3 regions of the Rhodospirillum centenum SW genome follow, and region 1 is predicted to be linked to each of the others. Evidence: predicted binding sites of a transcription regulator. Region 1 holds the regulator's gene; each other region holds the start of a gene.
What was found. The regulator PhoB, encoded in region 1, activates phosphate uptake and scavenging genes when phosphate is short. The targets are predictions, from matches to a motif close to TNTCATAAAACTGTCA.

Region 2: the regulator PhoB is predicted to act here: its motif matches at 1,425-1,440, upstream of oppB (oligopeptide ABC transporter permease OppB).
Region 3: the regulator PhoB is predicted to act here: its motif matches at 4,251-4,266, upstream of RC1_RS01140 (PhoX family protein).

What each region holds. Positions count from the first base shown of each region.
Region 1 is NC_011420.2:3,366,626-3,372,345, forward strand. It holds gene pstA (phosphate ABC transporter permease PstA) at 1-911, shown strand, start outside; gene pstB (phosphate ABC transporter ATP-binding protein PstB) at 917-1,726, shown strand; gene phoU (phosphate signaling complex protein PhoU) at 1,779-2,504, shown strand; gene phoB (phosphate regulon transcriptional regulator PhoB) at 2,546-3,250, shown strand; gene RC1_RS15640 (class I SAM-dependent methyltransferase) at 3,419-4,198, shown strand; gene ubiB (2-polyprenylphenol 6-hydroxylase) at 4,472-5,720, shown strand, end outside.
Region 2 is NC_011420.2:3,474,825-3,480,544, forward strand. It holds gene acnA (aconitate hydratase AcnA) at 1-948, opposite strand, end outside; gene oppB (oligopeptide ABC transporter permease OppB) at 1,519-2,442, shown strand; gene RC1_RS16120 (ABC transporter permease subunit) at 2,559-3,470, shown strand; gene RC1_RS16125 (ABC transporter ATP-binding protein) at 3,487-4,527, shown strand; gene RC1_RS16130 (hypothetical protein) at 4,533-5,258, shown strand; gene RC1_RS16135 (ABC transporter ATP-binding protein) at 5,395-5,720, shown strand, end outside.
Region 3 is NC_011420.2:237,134-242,853, reverse strand. It holds gene RC1_RS01160 (ABC transporter permease) at 1-390, opposite strand, end outside; gene RC1_RS01155 (ABC transporter permease) at 392-1,513, opposite strand; gene RC1_RS01150 (ABC transporter ATP-binding protein) at 1,510-3,096, opposite strand; gene RC1_RS01145 (BMP family lipoprotein) at 3,111-4,112, opposite strand; gene RC1_RS01140 (PhoX family protein) at 4,398-5,720, shown strand, end outside.

The DNA.
Region 1 (5,720 bases):
AGGTGCTGGAGGACCCCGCCATGGTGGGCCAGACGCGGGAGTTCTGGCTGCCCGCCTCCGACGACATCAACCAGATCCGCAAGGGCCGCATCGACCGCACCCTGCCGGAGTCGAGCCGTCCGGTCAGCGACGAACAGCTCGCCTGGCTGGACCGGCTGGTGGAGCAGGGCAAGGCCACGTCGGTCTTCAACTCCACCTTCTTCACCGCGTCGGACAGCAACTATCCGGAGCTGGCGGGCATCCGCGGGGCGGTGGTCGGCTCCCTCTACCTGCTGATCGTGACCGTGCTGCTGGCGCTGCCGATCGGTGTCGCCACGGCGGTCTACATGGAGGAGTTCGCGCCGAAGAACTCCTTCACCGACCTGATCGAGGTGAACATCAACAACCTCGCGGCGGTGCCCTCGATCGTCTTCGGCCTGCTCGGCCTCGCCGTCTTCCTGGGCTTCTTCGGCCTGCCCCGGTCGGCACCGCTGGTCGGCGGCATGGTGATCGCCCTGATGAGCCTGCCGACCATCATCATCGCCGCCCGCGCCGCGCTGAAGGCGGTGCCGCCCTCGATCCGCGAGGCGGCCCTGGGCATGGGGGCGTCGCGGCTCCAGACGGTGATGCACCATGTGCTGCCGCTGGCCATGCCCGGCATCCTGACCGGCACCATCATCGCCCTGGCGCAGGCGCTGGGCGAGACGGCGCCGCTGCTGATGGTGGGCATGAACGCCTTCGTCACCGAGCCGCCGTCGGGTCTGCTCTCCAGCTCGTCGGTGCTGCCGGTGCAGGTCTACATCTGGGCCGACGCGCCCGAGCGCGGCTTCGTCGAACTGACCTCGGCCGCGATCATGGTGCTGCTGGCCTTCCTGATCATGATGAACGGCGCCGCCATCTATCTCCGCAAGAAATTCGAACGCCGCTGGTGAGGACCATGGACAACGCGACCCTGAACACGACGGCCGCCGTGGCGACCGCCTCCAGCAAGCCGGTGAAGATGGCGGCGCGTGGCGTCAAGGTCTTCTACGGCGAGAAGCGGGCGCTGCACGGCATCGACGTGGACATCTACGAGAACGAGGTGCTGGCCCTGATCGGCCCCTCGGGCTGCGGCAAGTCCACCTTCCTGCGCTGCCTGAACCGGATGAACGACACCATCGACATCTGCCGGGTGGAAGGGCTGATCACGCTGGACGGGCAGGACATCCACGACCCGGTGCTGGACGTGGTGCAGCTCCGCGCCCGCGTCGGCATGGTGTTCCAGAAGCCGAACCCGTTCCCGAAGTCGATCTACGACAACATCGTCTACGGCCCGCGGCTGCACGGCCTCGCCACCCGCAAGGACGAGTTCGACCAGATCGTCGAGACCTCGCTGCGCCGCGCCGGGCTCTGGAACGAGGTGAAGGACCGCCTGCTGGAGCCGGGCACCGGCCTGTCCGGCGGCCAGCAGCAGCGCCTGTGCATCGCCCGCGCCATCGCGGTCAGCCCCGAGGTGATCCTGATGGACGAGCCCTGCTCGGCGCTCGACCCCATCGCCACGGCGCACATCGAGGAGCTGATCGACGAGCTGCGCCAGGCCTTCACCATCATCATCGTCACTCACAACATGCAGCAGGCCGCTCGCGTCTCCCAGCGCACGGCCTTCTTCTACCTGGGCGACATGGTCGAGGTCGGCGACACCGAGGAGATCTTCATCAACCCGCGCGACGAGCGCATCCAGGGCTACATCACCGGCCGCTTCGGCTGAGCCGGCACGGCGTCCGGCCCCGCGCGGGCCGCCAGCAGGACAAGGGGTCAGCATGGCCACCGAACACACCGTCAAGTCTTTCGAGCAGGAACTGCGGCGGCTCTCCGGCCTGATCACCCAGATGGGCGGCGTGGCCGAGGCGCAGGTGGACGCCGCCGTGCAGGCGGTGACCCGCCGCGACGTGGATCTGGCCGGCCGTGTCATGCAGTCCGACAACCGGCTGGACGACTATGAGCGCCAGATCGAGCAGGAGACCATCCGCATGCTGGCCCTGCGCCAGCCGATGGGCAGCGACCTGCGCGAGATCCTGGCGGCGCTGAAGATCTCCGCCGATCTGGAGCGCACCGGCGACTATGCCGCCAACATCGCCAAGCGATCCATCGCGCTCGCCCAGTTGCCCGCCGTCCGCCCGGCCTCGGCCATCCCGCGCATGGGCAAGCTGGTGCAGGAGATGCTGAAGGAAGTGCTCGACGCCTATGTCGACCGCGACCTGGACAAGGCCATCGCCGCCTGGCACCGCGACGAGGAGCTGGACGATCTCTACACCAGCCTGTTCCGCGAGGTCCTGACCTACATGATGGAGGACCCGCGCAACATCACCCCCTGCACGCACCTGCTGTTCATCGCCAAGAACCTGGAGCGGGCGGGCGACCACGCGACCAACATCGCGGAGACGATCCACTTCCTGATCGTCGGTCAGCCGCTCACCACCGACCGGCCCAAGGGCGACGAGTCGAGCTTCGCCGTCGTCTCGCCCGAGACCCCGGCGACGCCCTGACCGCCCGCCCGAGTGACCGCAAGCCCCCAGCCGGACCCGCCATGAACTCAGCCCTGAAGCCCCTGATCCTGATCGTCGAGGATGAGGCGGATCTCGTCACCCTGCTGAAGTACAATCTGGAGAAGGAGGGGTTCCGCGTCATCTCCGCCAGCGACGGGGAGGAGGCGCTGCTGCTGGCCAACGAGCAGGCGCCGCATCTGGTGCTGCTGGACTGGATGCTGCCGCTGATGAGCGGGCTGGAGGTCTGCCGCCAGCTCCGGCGCAACCCGAAGACCCGCGACACGCCCGTCATCATGCTGACCGCCCGCGGCGAGGAGGCGGACAAGGTCCGCGGGCTGAACAGCGGGGCGGACGACTACATCGCCAAGCCGTTCAGCCCGACCGAGCTGGTCGCCCGCATGCGCGCGGTGCTGCGCCGCGCGGCACCGGGGCTGGCGGAGGAGCTGCTGCGCTTCGCCGACGTGGTGATGGATCTGGCCGCGCACCGGGTCCGCCGCAACGGCCGCGACGTGCATCTGGGGCCGACGGAGTTCCGCCTGCTGCGCCACTTCATGCAGCACCCCGGCCGGGTCTTCAGCCGCGAGCAGCTCCTGGACGTGGTCTGGGGGCACGACGTCTATGTCGAGCCGCGCACCGTGGACGTCCACATCCGGCGCCTGCGCAAGGCGCTGAACGAGACCGACGACCAGGACCTGATCCGCACCGTCCGCTCGGCCGGCTACGCGCTCGACCAGAACACGCTCTGAGCCGGACACTCTCCGGGCCGGAACACGCCCCGGGCACCGGCCGGCCGGGCGCCGCTTCCCCCGCCCGTCCCGGGCGGAAACCCGTCCGGGGTCAACTCCTTTTGAAAAAGCGTAGCTATTTGCCGCGCCCGCTTCCGTGCCCGCGCGCGCTGCGCTAGGGTGCCGCGCATGACTGAGACCACGCCCCCGCCGGGACAGGAGTCCCGCTTCTTCGGCTTCCGCGAGGTGGACCCGCGGGAGAAGACGCCGCTCGTACGGGGGGTCTTCTCCTCCGTCGCCACGCGCTACGACCTGATGAACGACCTGATGTCGGGGGGCATCCACCGACTCTGGAAGGACAGCTTCGTCTCCATGGTCGATCCCCGGCCGGGAGAGACCCTGCTGGACGTGGCCGGCGGCACGGGCGACATCGCCTTCCGCCTGTCGAACCGGGCGCCGGGCTCCCGCGTGCTGGTCTGCGACCTGACCGAGGCCATGGTCCGCGTCGGCCGCGACCGCGCCATCGACCGCGGCCTGCCGCAGCGCTCCGACGGCACCGGCATCGACTGGATGGTCGGCAATGCCGAGGCGCTGCCCATCGCCAGCCGCTCGGTGGATGCCTACACCATCGCCTTCGGCCTGCGGAACGTCACCCACATCGACGTGGCCCTGGCCGAGGCGCGGCGCGTGCTGAAGCCGGGCGGGCGGCTGTTCATCCTGGAGTTCAGCCACGTCACCCTGCCGATCTTCCGCGAGATCTACGACGGCTTCTCCTTCGGGGTGCTGCCGCGGCTGGGCGAGATGGTGGCCGGCGACCGCGAGAGCTACCAGTATCTGGTGGAGAGCATCCGGCGCTTCCCCCGGCAGGAGGCCCTGTGCCGCCGGATCGAGGCGGCGGGCCTGGCCCGCGTCCGCTACCGGAACCTGACCGGCGGCATCGCCGCCGTGCATTCCGCCTGGCGGGTCTGAGCCGATGCGGCCGGTGCTGCGGCATGACGGACGACCAGGGCGCCCGGCCCGTCGGGCTGTCCTGATTCCGTCCGTCCCGGGGCTGCCTGTTCTGGGGCTGCCTGTTCTGGGACTGCCGCACGACCGGCTGCGCAGCGCCGGCGGGACCGCCGCCGGCAGAGAAGACGCACGAACGGAACCGGCGCCGCGCCATGGCGCCCGAGGGACGATGACCAGTCAGACCGCGGTTCTCCGCGCCGGCCGGCCGGGCGTGCGCCCGGCGGAGGCGCGCCCATGATCACCATCGCCCGCAATCTCCTGCGCCTCGTCGTGATCGTCCGCACGCTCGGCAAGCACGGCGCGCTGGCGGTGGATGAATACAGCGATGTCACGCCCGGCGTCGCCTGGGTGCTCCGGCGGCTGAACAACCCGCACGCCATCGGGCGGCCGGGGGTGCGGCTGGCCCGCGCCCTGACCGAGCTGGGCCCCAGCTTCGTCAAGCTGGGACAGGCCCTGTCCACCCGCGCCGATCTGGTGGGCGATGCGGTGGCGGCCGATCTGGCGCAGCTCCGCGACCGGCTGGACCCGTTCCCGGCCGACGAGGCCGTCGCCATCATCGAGTCGGAGCTGGAGCGGCCGATCGGGGTGCTGTTCTCCCGCTTCGATCCGAAGCCGGTGGCCGCGGCCTCCATCGCCCAGGTCCACTATGCCGAGGCGCCGGACGGCCGCCGGCTGGCGGTGAAGGTGCTGCGGCCGGGCATCGCCCAGGCCTTCCGCCAGGACATCGACCTGATGTACTGGCTCGCCGATCTGGCGCTCTGGCTGCAACCGCGGCTGAAGCGCCTGAAGCCGGTGGAGGTGGTGGACACCTTCGCCGAGACGGTGGCGATGGAGATGGACCTGCGGATGGAGGCGGCCGCCGCCTCCGAGATGGGGGACAATTTCCGCGACGATCCCAGCTTCAACGTCCCCACCATCGACTGGGACCGCACCAGCACCCGCGTGCTGACGCTGGACTGGGTGGAGGGCATTCCGGTCGACCGGGTGGATCAGATCCGCGCCGCCGGCCTGGACCCCGACCGGGTGCTGCTGTACGCCGCCAACGGCTTCTTCAACCAGGTCTTCCGCGACGGCTTCTTCCACGCCGACCTGCATCCCGGCAACCTGTTCGTGGACATGCAGGGCAATCTGATGACGGTCGATTTCGGCATCGTCGGCCGCATCGACCGGCAGACCCGGCTCTATCTCGCCGACATGCTGCTGGGCTTCCTGAACCGCGACTACGATCTGGTGGCGCGGGTGCATTTCGATGCCGGCTTCGTGCCGCGCACCCAGTCGCTGGAGATGTTCCGGCAGGCCTGCCGCGCCATCGGCGAGCCGGTCCACAACAAGCCGATGAGCGAAATCTCCATCGGCCGGTTGCTGGCCCAGCTCTTCGCCGTGACCGAGCGGTTCCAGATGGAGACGCAGCCGCAGCTCCTGCTGCTGCAGAAGTCCATGCTGACGGCCGAGGGCGTCGGCCGGGCGCTGAACTCCCGCATCA
Region 2 (5,720 bases), 110 kb from region 1:
GCCGTACTCCGGCGCCATGTTGGCGATGGTGGCGCGGTCGGCCAGCGTCAGGTGCTCGATGCCGGGGCCGTAGAACTCCACGAACTTGCCGACGACGCCCTTCCTGCGCAGCATCTGCGTCACGGTCAGCACGAGATCGGTGGCGGTCGCCCCCTCCTTCAGCTTCCCGGTCAGGCGGAAGCCGACGACCTCCGGGATCAGCATGGAGATGGGCTGGCCCAGCATGGCCGCCTCGGCCTCGATGCCGCCCACGCCCCAGCCCAGCACGGCCAGCCCGTTCACCATGGTGGTGTGGCTGTCGGTGCCGACCAGCGTGTCGGGATAGGCGACCTCGGTCCCGGTCTGGTCGGTGTCGGTCCAGACGGTCTGGGCCAGGTACTCCAGGTTCACCTGATGGCAGATGCCGGTGCCCGGCGGCACCACGCGGAAGTTGGCGAAGGCCTTCTGGCCCCAGCGCAGGAAGGCGTAGCGTTCGCCGTTGCGCTGGAACTCAAGGTCCACGTTCTCCTGGAACGCGGTCGGGCTGCCGAAGGAATCCACCATCACGGAATGGTCGATGACCAGATCGCAGGGCGTCAGCGGATTGATCTTCTGCGGGTCGCCGCCCAGCGCCTGCATCGCCTCGCGCATCGCGGCCAGATCGCAGACGGCCGGCACGCCGGTGAAGTCCTGCATCAGCACGCGCGCGGGGCGGTAGGCGATCTCCCGGTCGCTGCGCCGGTCCTTCAGCCACTGCGCCACGGCCTTGACGTCGTCCACGCTCACCGTGCGGCCGTCCTCGAAGCGCAGCAGGTTCTCCAGCAGCACCTTCATGGAGAAGGGCAGGCGGGACAGGTCGCCCAGGCCCGCCTTCTCGGCGGCCTTCAGGCTGAAATAGTCGTAGGTCCTGCCCCCGACGTCGAGTGTGCGGCGGGTCTTCAGGCTGTCTTGGCCGGTGATCGTGGACACGGGGGACTCCTCCATCGGGTCGTCTGGTGTGCCACCTGGAACGGCGCTGGCGGCTTCCGGCTCCAGCGTCCGGAACGCGCACCCCCCAGGGATTCTCGCGGGCGTGATGTAGCGCGTTTTCCAGGTCGGATCAAATGCGCCGGGGATAGCTTGACAGGCACATCCGGACCTCTCTGCGGCATGAACCGGCGGTGTTCCCGGGTGTCACGGCGGGCGACGGGACTTCCCTGCAGGATTGCCGATCCCCTAGGGGCTGCCCGTCCTGCGTGTCTTGCGGGGCTCCGGACAGGGCGTCAGGGCATCGCGGCCGCTGCCGTCGGGCGCATCCTCCAGACCCCGCCCGGCAGCTTGTCCGGGCGGCAGATATGGCGTTTTCTTTCGTGTCGGGACGGGTTCCGGCGCGGCCGATTGCGCGGATCTGCGGTCGTTCCGGAATCTTGTTCTTCTGGCCCGGTTGCGGTTGACACCGGCCAAAATTTAACAGAAAGGTCACCGGCCGAGCGGGTTGCGCGTCTTGCATGCCTCTTGTGTGAAAAGCTACGGCGCGCGCGGGCGGAGGATTCCGAAGAGATGTTGTCCTATGCGGTCCGGCGTCTGCTGGAAGCGATCCCCACATTGCTGGTCATCGTCGCGCTGGCCTTCTTCCTGATGCACGCGGCGCCGGGCGGCCCGTTCGACGGCGAGCGCGTGCTGCCGCCGGAGATCGAGGCCAACCTGAAGGCGGCCTACAATCTGGACAAGCCGATCTGGCAGCAGTTCCTGATCTATCTGGGCAACGCGCTGCAGGGCGATTTCGGGCCCAGCTTCACCTATAAGGACTTCACGGTCAGCGAGCTGATCGGGACCGGCTTCCCTGTCTCGCTGCGGCTGGGCCTGTCGGCCATCTTCCTGGCCGTCGCCATCGGCTGCACCCTGGGCGTGCTGGCCGCCATGCGGCAGAACTCCCGCACCGACTATGCGGTGATGGGCGTCGCCATGGCCGGCATCACCATCCCGAACTTCGTCATGGCGCCCTTGCTGACGCTGGTCTTCGGCATCTATCTGGGCTGGCTGCCGGTGGCCGGCTGGGGCGACGGGTCGATCCAGAACATGGTGCTGCCGGTGATCGCGCTGGCGCTGCCGCAGATCGCCATCATCAGCCGCCTGACCCGCGGCGGCATGATCGAGGTGCTGCGCTCCAACTTCGTGCGCACGGCGCACGCCAAGGGGCTGCCGGAGCGCCTCATCATCTGGCGCCACACGCTGCGGGCGGCGCTGCTGCCCGTGGTCTCCTATCTCGGTCCGGCCATCGCCGGGCTGGTGACCGGCTCGGTCGTGATCGAGCAGATCTTCCAGCTTCCCGGCATCGGCCGCTACTTCGTGCAGGGCGCCATCAACCGCGACTACACGCTGGTGATGGGCACGGTGATCACCTACGGCTCGCTGATCGTGCTGATGAACCTGATCGTGGATCTGGTCTACGGCCTGCTGGACCCCCGGGTCCGCTATGACTGACGCGGGCGACCGGCCGCCGCCGGCGGCCGCCCCGGCGACGATCCCAGCCTTGATCCCGTCATGCCCGGCCCGGGCGGTGGCGGCAGAGTGACGGTAAGGGCGGAGTGACGGAAGCGATGGCACAGTTCAGCATCCGGGGCGGGGGCTCCGACCTGATGGAGAAGGCGACGGCGGAGGTCCAGGGCCGGTCGCTCTGGGACGATGCGCGCCGGCGCCTGTTCGCCAACAAGATGGCGGTCGCCAGCATGGTGGTGCTGGCGCTGATCGCGCTGATGGCGATCTTCGCCGACGTGTTGAGCCCGCACGAGTACGACGCCGTCTACTGGGAGGCGATCGGCATTCCCCCGACCTTCGAGAACAGCCACTGGTTCGGCACCGACGCCAACGGCCGCGACCTGTTCATCCGCACCCTCTACGGCGCGCGCGTCTCGCTCATGGTCGGCATCGTCACCACCCTGGTGGCGCTGATCATCGGCGTCAGCTACGGCGCCATCGCCGGCTATGTCGGCGGCCGGGTGGACAACATCATGATGCGCATCGTGGACGTGCTCTACTCGATGCCGCTGATGTTCTTCGTCATCATCCTGGTGGTGGTGTTCGGCCGCAACATCCTGCTGGTCTTCGCCGCCATCGGCTGCGTCGAGTGGCTGACCATGGCGCGCATCGTGCGCGGCCAGACCCTGTCGGTGAAGCGCAAGGAGTACATCGAGGCGGCCCGCGCCGCCGGCGTCTCCAACGCCTCCATCATCCGGCGCCACATCATCCCCAACGTGATCGGCCCGGTCATCGTGTTCATGACCCTGCTGGTGCCGGTCGTGATCCTGGTCGAAAGCTTCCTCAGCTTCCTGGGCCTGGGCGTGCAGGAGCCGATGACGAGCTGGGGCGTGCTGATCTCCGAAGGGGCGGCGCAGATGGAGAACGCCCCCTGGATGCTGGTCTTCCCGGCGGTGTTCCTGGCTGTGACCCTCTTCTGCTTCAACTTCATCGGCGACGGGCTGCGCGACGCCCTCGACCCGAAAGACCGCTGACCGGGGATCGCCAGCCATGACAGCCGTGCTCGAAGTCCGCGATCTCCAGGTCCGCTTCGCCACCCCCGACGGCGAGGTGAGCGCCGTCAATTCCGTCTCCTTCGACGTCAACGAGTCCGAGTGCGTCGGCATCGTCGGCGAATCCGGCTCGGGCAAGAGCCAGCTCTTCATGGCGGTGATGGGGCTGCTGGCCCGGAACGGCCGGGCCCTGGGCTCCGCCCGCTACCGCGGGACAGAGCTGGTCGGCATGCCGGTGGCGCAGCTCAACCGCATCCGTGGCGACAAGATCGCCATGATCTTCCAGGACAGCATGACCTCGCTGACGCCGCACATGCGGGTCGGCCGCCAGATGACCGAGGTGCTGATCCAGCACAAGGGCATGACCGAGGGTCAGGCCCGCGGCAAGGCGCTGGAGATGCTGGAGCTGGTCCGCATCCCCGAGGCGGCGCGGCGGCTGAACCAGTACCCGCACGAACTGTCGGGCGGCATGCGCCAGCGCGTGATGATCGCCATGGCGCTGCTCTGCGAGCCGGAGCTGCTGATCGCGGACGAGCCGACGACGGCGCTGGACGTGACGGTGCAGGCCCAGATCCTGGAGCTGATGGCTGATCTCAAGCGCGTCACCAAGGCGGCCATCGTGCTGATCACGCACGATCTCGGCACCGTCGCCGGCCTGTGCGACCGGGTCCAGGTGATGTATGGCGGCCGCTTCATGGAGACGGGCGACGTCCGCCAGATCTTCTACAATCCGCAGCACCCCTACACGCAGGGCCTGCTCTCCTCCATGCCGCGGCTGACCGAGGACCGGCGGGAGAAGCTCTATGCCATTCCCGGCCAGCCGCCGAACCTCCAGCGCCTGCCGGCCGGCTGCCCGTTCCAGGAGCGCTGCACCTTCGTCCATGAGCGCTGCGCTGCCGAACTGCCGCTCCTGCGCACCGCCGGCCCGGGCGGCCAGATGAAGGCCTGCCACCTGGACAGCCTGCAACACCCGGTTGACGACCCCGCCGCCGCGGCGATCCCGGCGGAGGCGCTGCCGCCGGTGAACGCCAGAGGCTGATCCCGATGGACTTCGCGCCCAGGGTGCCTTGGCCACCGGATTTTCCGGACGTCTTCGTGCATACGACCGTCAAGCTCCGGGACGGGCACCCCGATTATGCCGCCGCGAAGTCGGGCCGTGCGGATGCCGCCTTGCGGCTGGCCGCGGACATCATGGACGGGGCCGTGATCCGGGAACTGGGGGCGTTCTGTTCGGAAGACGCGCGCCTTCTGCCCGTATCGGCGAAGGAATCGACGGGCTTCAACGGCATCCCGGATGCCATGGCGGCGATCCTGTCGCGGACGCTCGGCATTCCGGCGGACCGGGATCAGGTGGTGCAGACCAACGTGGTTTCCCACACCCGTGCCGACGGCTGGCATCGCCTGAGCTCCCCGGCGACCTTCGACGGTGCGGTGCAGCCCGATTGTGCCTATATTCTCGTCGACGACCATGTCGGCCTGGGCGGGACGCTGGCGAATCTCCGTGGGTATGTCGAGACGCGGGGCGGCCGTGTGGTCGCGGCCACGACGCTGACCAAGAGCCGCGACAGTGACAGGCTGGCCCTGCGGCGGGAAACCCACGACGCGTTGCACGCACGATTTGGAGGCGACCTTGACGACTTCTGGCGCGAGATCTTCGGCCACGGACTCGACTGCCTCACCGAACCGGAAGCGGGCTATCTCCTCCGGAGCGACGGCCTTGACCGAATCCGAGATCGTCTGGCTCCGGGCGAGGAAGCGGGAAGTGCATGACGTCGCCGCGGCGTTCCCTCTGAGCCACGGTCGCATCGCGGATGTGGCTGTGTCCGGCCGGACAGGCTCCGGGTCCGGAGCCGACGAATAGTCCCTGTCAATCTCTTCTGCATCTGGAACAGTGGTGCCCGCCCCCATGACCGATCTCCTCACCGTCCAGGACCTGAAGGTCCATTTCCCCATCCGCACCGGCGGTCTGGTGATCGGCAGGTACACGCCGCTGAAGGCCGTGGACGGGGTCAGCTTCAGCCTGAAGGCGGGCGAGACGCTGGGCATCGTGGGCGAGTCCGGCTGCGGCAAGTCCACGCTGGGCCGCGGCATCCTCAAGCTGATCCCGCCCACGGCGGGCCGCGTCGTCTGGCTGGGCACCGACCTGGCCGGGCTTGAGGGGGAGGCGCTGCGCGCCAAGCGGGCAGAGATGCAGATCGTCTTCCAGGACCCGCTGGCCAGCCTGAACCCGCG
Region 3 (5,720 bases), 1.2 Mb from region 1:
TTCCTGGAAGCGGGCGCCGGCCTCCAGCGACGGCGTGCGGCCACCCAGGCCGAACCAGGCCGAGGCCAGCACCGTGGTCAGTCCCAGCGCGATGGTGTTGATGGCGACGCCGGATACCACCTGCTCCCCCTTCTGGGAGATGCAGGCGAAGCCGTGCAGCAGCGCCAGCAGGACGGATGCGGCGATGGCCGCCCCCAGCCCCAGCCAGGCCGACCCGGTGGCCGCGGCGGCGGCGGCCGCGGCGAAGGCCCCGGCCAGCATCTTGCCTTCCAGCGCCAGATCGACGACGCCGGCCCGCTCCGAGAAATAGCCGGCCATGGCGGCCAGGATCAGCGGGGCGGCAAGGCGCACCGTGCTGTCCAGCAGGGACAGGAGCCAGACCGAATCCATCTCACGCCTCCGCCGCGCGGTCGCCCCGGCGGGCGAACAGCCGGACCAGCGCCGGCCGGAACAGGTGCTCCAGCGCCCCGGCGAACAGGATCACCACGCCCTGGATGACCACCACCAGCTCGGGGCTGATCGACTGGTACTCGAAGGCCAGTTCCGCTCCGCCCTGGTAGAGCGCGCCGAACAGGATGGCGGCGGGGATGATGCCGGCCGGATGGGCCCGGCCCATCAGGGCCACGGCGATGCCGGTGAAGCCCATGCCGGCCGGGAAGTTCAGCATCAGCCGGTGCTGCACGCCCTGGATCTCGTTGATCCCCAGCAACCCCGCGAGCGCACCGGAGATCAGCATGGCGACGATCACGGTCCGGCGCGGGTCGATGCCGGCATAGTGCGCCGCCTGCTCGTTGGCGCCGACCGTGCGCAGGGCGAAGCCCTGGCGGGTGTGCCAGATGAACAGCCAGACCAGCAGGCAGGCCGCCAGCGCCAGGAAGAAGCTCAGGTTCAGGGGCGTGACGTCGATCTCCAGCCCCAGGGCGCCCAGCATGTCGTGCAACGTCGGCAGGAACAGCGACGGGTCGATCTCCCGGCTCTCCGGCGACATCTGGCCCGGCCGGATCAGCACGTTGACCAGCAGGTAGACCATCAGGGCGCTGGCCAGGAAATTGAACATGATCGTCGTGATGACGACATGGCTGCCGCGGTAGGCCTGGAGATAGCCCGGGATGAAGGCCCAGGCGCCCCCGAAGGCCATGGCGGCCAGCACCGTCAGCGGCAGCGCCGCCCACCAGGGCCAGCCCCCCAGCGTGAGGCAGACCAGCCCGACGCCCAGCCCGCCGATATAGGCCTGCCCCTCGCTGCCGATGTTGAACAGGCCGGCATGGAAGGCGACGCCGACGGACAGGCCGGTGAAGATCAGGCTGGTCGCGTAGTAGAGCGTGTAGCCGAGGCCGGTGCCGCTGCCGAAGGCGCCGACCAGCATCGTCCACAGCGCCCCCGCCGGGTCCTCCCCGATGGCGAGGATGACCAGCGCCGACACCAGCAGCGCGACGGTGATGTTGATGGCCGGCAGCAGCGCCAGGGAGACCCAGCGCGGCAGCCCGTCGGCCGCGGTCATGCCCGCGCTCATGCCGTCGCTCCCGCGCCGGAAGCGGGGAGGGGATCGGCGATGCCGGCCATCATGCGGCCGATGCGGCCGTCGCTCGCCTCCGACGGCGCCAGTCCGCCGACGATGCGGCCGTCGCACATCACCAGGATGCGGTCGCTCAGGGCCATGATCTCGTCCAGTTCCGCGGAGACCAGCAGGATCGCCTTGCCGCGGTCGCGCAGGTCCACGAGCTGCCGGTGGATGAAGGCGATCGCGCCGATGTCCACGCCGCGGGTGGGCTGGCCGACCAGCAGCACGTCCGGGTCGCGGGTGATCTCCCGTGCCATCACCAGCTTCTGCTGGTTGCCGCCGGAGAAGAGGGAGGAGCGCAGCCCCGGCTGGCGTGGCCGCACATCGAACCGTTCCATCAGGGCGGCGGTGCGCTCCAGCGCCCGACGCCAGTCCAGCCAGGGACCGCGTCCCAGCCCGGCATCGTCCTGATAGCCCAGGATGGCGTTCTGGTAGGCCGGAAAGGGCTTCACCAGGGCAAGCCGCAGCCGGTCCTCGGGGACATGGGCGACGCCCCTGCGCCGCACCTCGCCCGGCGTGAGCCCGGCGATCTCCGTTCCCTTCAGGCGGATGCTGCCCTTGGACGGCGCGGTCATGCCCGCCAGCGCGTGCAGCAGCTCCGACTGGCCGTTCCCGGCCACGCCGGCGATGCCGACGATCTCACCCGCGCGCAGATCGAAGCCCACGGATTTCAGCCGCTCGACCCCGAGGGCGTCCACGACGCTGAGGTCGCGCACCTCCAGCACCGGCGCCCCGGGCGCCGCTGGCGCCTTCTCCAGCGACAGCGAGGCCCGGCGCCCGACCATGGCGTCCGCCAGTTGCTGCTCGTCCGTCCCGGCCGTGGCGAATTCGGCGACCACCTGACCCTGGCGGAGCACCGTCACCCGGTCGGTGACGGCCATGATCTCCTTCAGCTTGTGGGTGATCAGCACGACCGTCCGGCCCTGCTCGCGCAGGCGTTCCAGGATGCGGAAGAGCTGCGCAACCTCCGGCGGGGAGAGGACGGCCGTCGGCTCGTCCAGGATCAGCACCTCCGCACCGCGGTGCAGGGCCTTCAGGATCTCCACCCGCTGCTGCACCCCGACCGGCAGGTCCGACACCCGTGCGTCGAGCGGCACCTCCAGGCCGAAGCTGCTTTCCAGCTCCTCCACCTCGACGCGGGTGCGCTCGCGCGCCGGACCCAGTCGGGCGCCGCCCTCGGCGCCCAGCAGCAGGTTCTCCAGCACGGTGAAGGTCTCCACCAGCATGAAGTGCTGGTGGACCATGCCGATGCCCAGCCGGATAGCGTCCTGCGGGGTGGCGATGCGGGCCGGTTTCCCGCCGACGCGGATCTCGCCCCCGTCGGCCTGATAGAAGCCGTACAGGATGCTCATCAGCGTCGATTTGCCGGCGCCGTTCTCGCCCACCAGCCCGTGGATGCTGCCCGGGGCGAAGCGGATGGTCACGTCCCGGTTGGCGTGGACGGGACCGAACCGCTTGTCGATGCCCAGGAGTTCGACGGCGAAGGGGACGGAGTCGGAACGGGTGGCGTCCGGAGTGGGGGCTGGACGGGTCACGGAGCGCGCGGGGATCAGTACTTGCAGCCGTCGGCGTCGCTGTAGTTCGCGACGGTGCGGGTGCCGGCCTTGATCTCCTGCGCCGCCGCGTCGACGCGCGCCTTCATCTCGGGCGTGATGAGGTCCTTGTTGTTCTCGTCATAGGCCCAGATGACGCCGTCATCCTTCAGACCCAGATACTGCAGCCCCGGCTTCCAGGTGCCGTCCTGTGCCGTCTTGAAGGCGTTGTAGGCGGCCACGTCCACCCGCTTGACCATGGAGGTCAGGACACTGCCGGGGAACAGGTGGTTCTGGTTGCTGTCCACGCCGATGGAGAGCCGGCCCGCATCCGCCGCCGCCTGGAGCACGCCCATGCCGGTCTGCCCGGCGGCGGCGAAGACGACGTCGGCCCCGCGGTCGAACTGGCTCTTCGCCAGCTCGCTGCCGCGGGTCGGGTCCGACCACGCGGCGGGGGTGGAACCGGCCATGTTCACCAGCAGGGTGGCCTGCGGATTGACGGCCTTCACCCCCTGCTCATAGCCGCAGGAGAAGCGCCGGATCAGGGGGATGTCCATGCCGCCGACGAACCCGACCGTGCCGGTCTTGCTCGCCATCGCGGCCAGCATGCCGACGAGGTAGGAGCCCTCGTGCTCGGCGAACATGATCGACTGCACGTTCGGCAGATCGACCACGTTGTCGATCAGGGTGAAGCGGGCCTTGGGGAATTCCTTGGCGATCTTCTCGACCGCCGGCGCCATCGAGAATCCGACCGCGACGACGATGTCCGTTCCGCGCTGGGCCAGCCGGCGCAGGAACTGCTCCCGCTGCGCCTCGTTCGTCACTTCGAAGAATCGGAAGTTGACGCCCGTTTCGGCCTTGAAACGCTCGGCACCGTCGTTGGCGCCCTCGTTGAAGGACTTGTCGAAGCGGCCGCCCATGTCGAACACGATGGCCGGTTCGAAGGCCGCGGCCGGCCCCGCCATCGCCGCACAGAGCACAAGGACGGCCGCGAAGGCGGCGCGCAACAGCGTCTTCATCAGGCTGAACCCGCAGGATACAACAATTCCGAGATGGAGCCACGGAACGTAACGGCTTCGCCCGTCCTCGGCAAGGTCGGGCGCGCGTTCCGCCGACCGTGCCTGTCCCGGAAGGATCGGGCCGCTGTTCCGCGGCACTGTCATACGATTGTAAGATGAGGCCGCTATAAGCCCCGGGTGCGGCGGAATCGCCTGTCCGGTCAGCGGGATGGCCGGCGCCGTTGTCCCTTCGGACGGCCCCACGATATCTGCCCGGACGCCCCAGCCCCACCGGAGTTCCCTGCCATGACCGCCCCCTTCACGCACCTTTCCGCGGACGAGTTCGAGGACCGCGCGGACCTCCCGTCCAGCCCGGACACGACGCCGACCTTCGGTGAGGTGCTCCAGCGGCGGTTCGGCCGGCGCGAGCTGCTGCGCGGTGCGCTCGCCAGCACGGCGCTGGCCGCACTGCCGCTGTCGCTGCTGCTGCCGGCGTCGCGGACGGCGGCGGCGCAGGACGCGGCCCGGTCCGTCGATGCGGAGAGCCGGTTCCCCTTCGAGGAGCTGGCGCGCGGAGTCGACGAGACCCACCACGTCGCCAAGGGCTATCAGGCCAAGGTGCTGCTGCGCTGGGGCGATCCGCTGCTGCCGGGGGCGCCCGAGTTCGACCCCTATGCCCAGACGGCGGAGAAGCAGCTCGGGCAGTTCGGCTACAACAACGACTTCGTGGGCTACCTGCCCCTGCCGCTGGGCAGCCGGTCGAGCGACCACGGTCTGCTCTGGGTGAACCACGAATACACCAACACCGAGGTGATGTTCCCCGGCCTGATCCCGGCCGGCATGGACCGCATCCCGCAGGACAGGGCCGCTCAGCTCATCACCCGGGAGATCGCCGAGGTCGAGATGGCCGCGCACGGCGGCAGCATCGTGGAACTGAAGCGCGGTGCCGACGGCGACTGGACCTATGTGAAGGGCAGCCCGTACAACCGCCGCCTCTCCCCGCTCGCCACCGAGATGGCGTTCACCGGCCCCGCCGCCGGTCATGAGCGGATGCGCACCAGTGCCGATCCGACCGGCACCCGCGTCATCGGCATGATGAACAACTGCGCCGGCGGCGTCACGCCCTGGGGCACCTTCCTGACCTGCGAAGAGAACTTCGACGGCTACTTCATCGGGACCATCGACCAGTCGCACCCCGAGCAGCGCAACTACGACCGCTACACGGTGCCGGGCAGCCGCTACCTCTGGGGCCTGCACCACCCGCGCTTCGACGTGAACAAGGAACCGAACGAGGCCAACCGCTTCGGCTGGGTGGTCGAGGTCGATCCCTACGACCCCACCTCGACTCCGCGCAAGCACACGGCTCTGGGCCGCGCCAAGCATGAAGGGGCGGGCGTCGTCGTCAACAAGGACGGCCGCGTCGTCGTCTACATGGGCGACGACCAGGTGTTCGAACACATCTACCGCTTCGTCAGCCGCAACCGCTTCGATCCGAACGATCGGGCGAAGAACATGACGCTGCTGGAGGACGGCACGCTCTATGCCGCCCGCTACAACGCCGACGGCACCCTGACCTGGCTGCCGCTGGTCCAGGGGCAGGGGCCGCTGACTCCTGAGAACGGCTTCCGG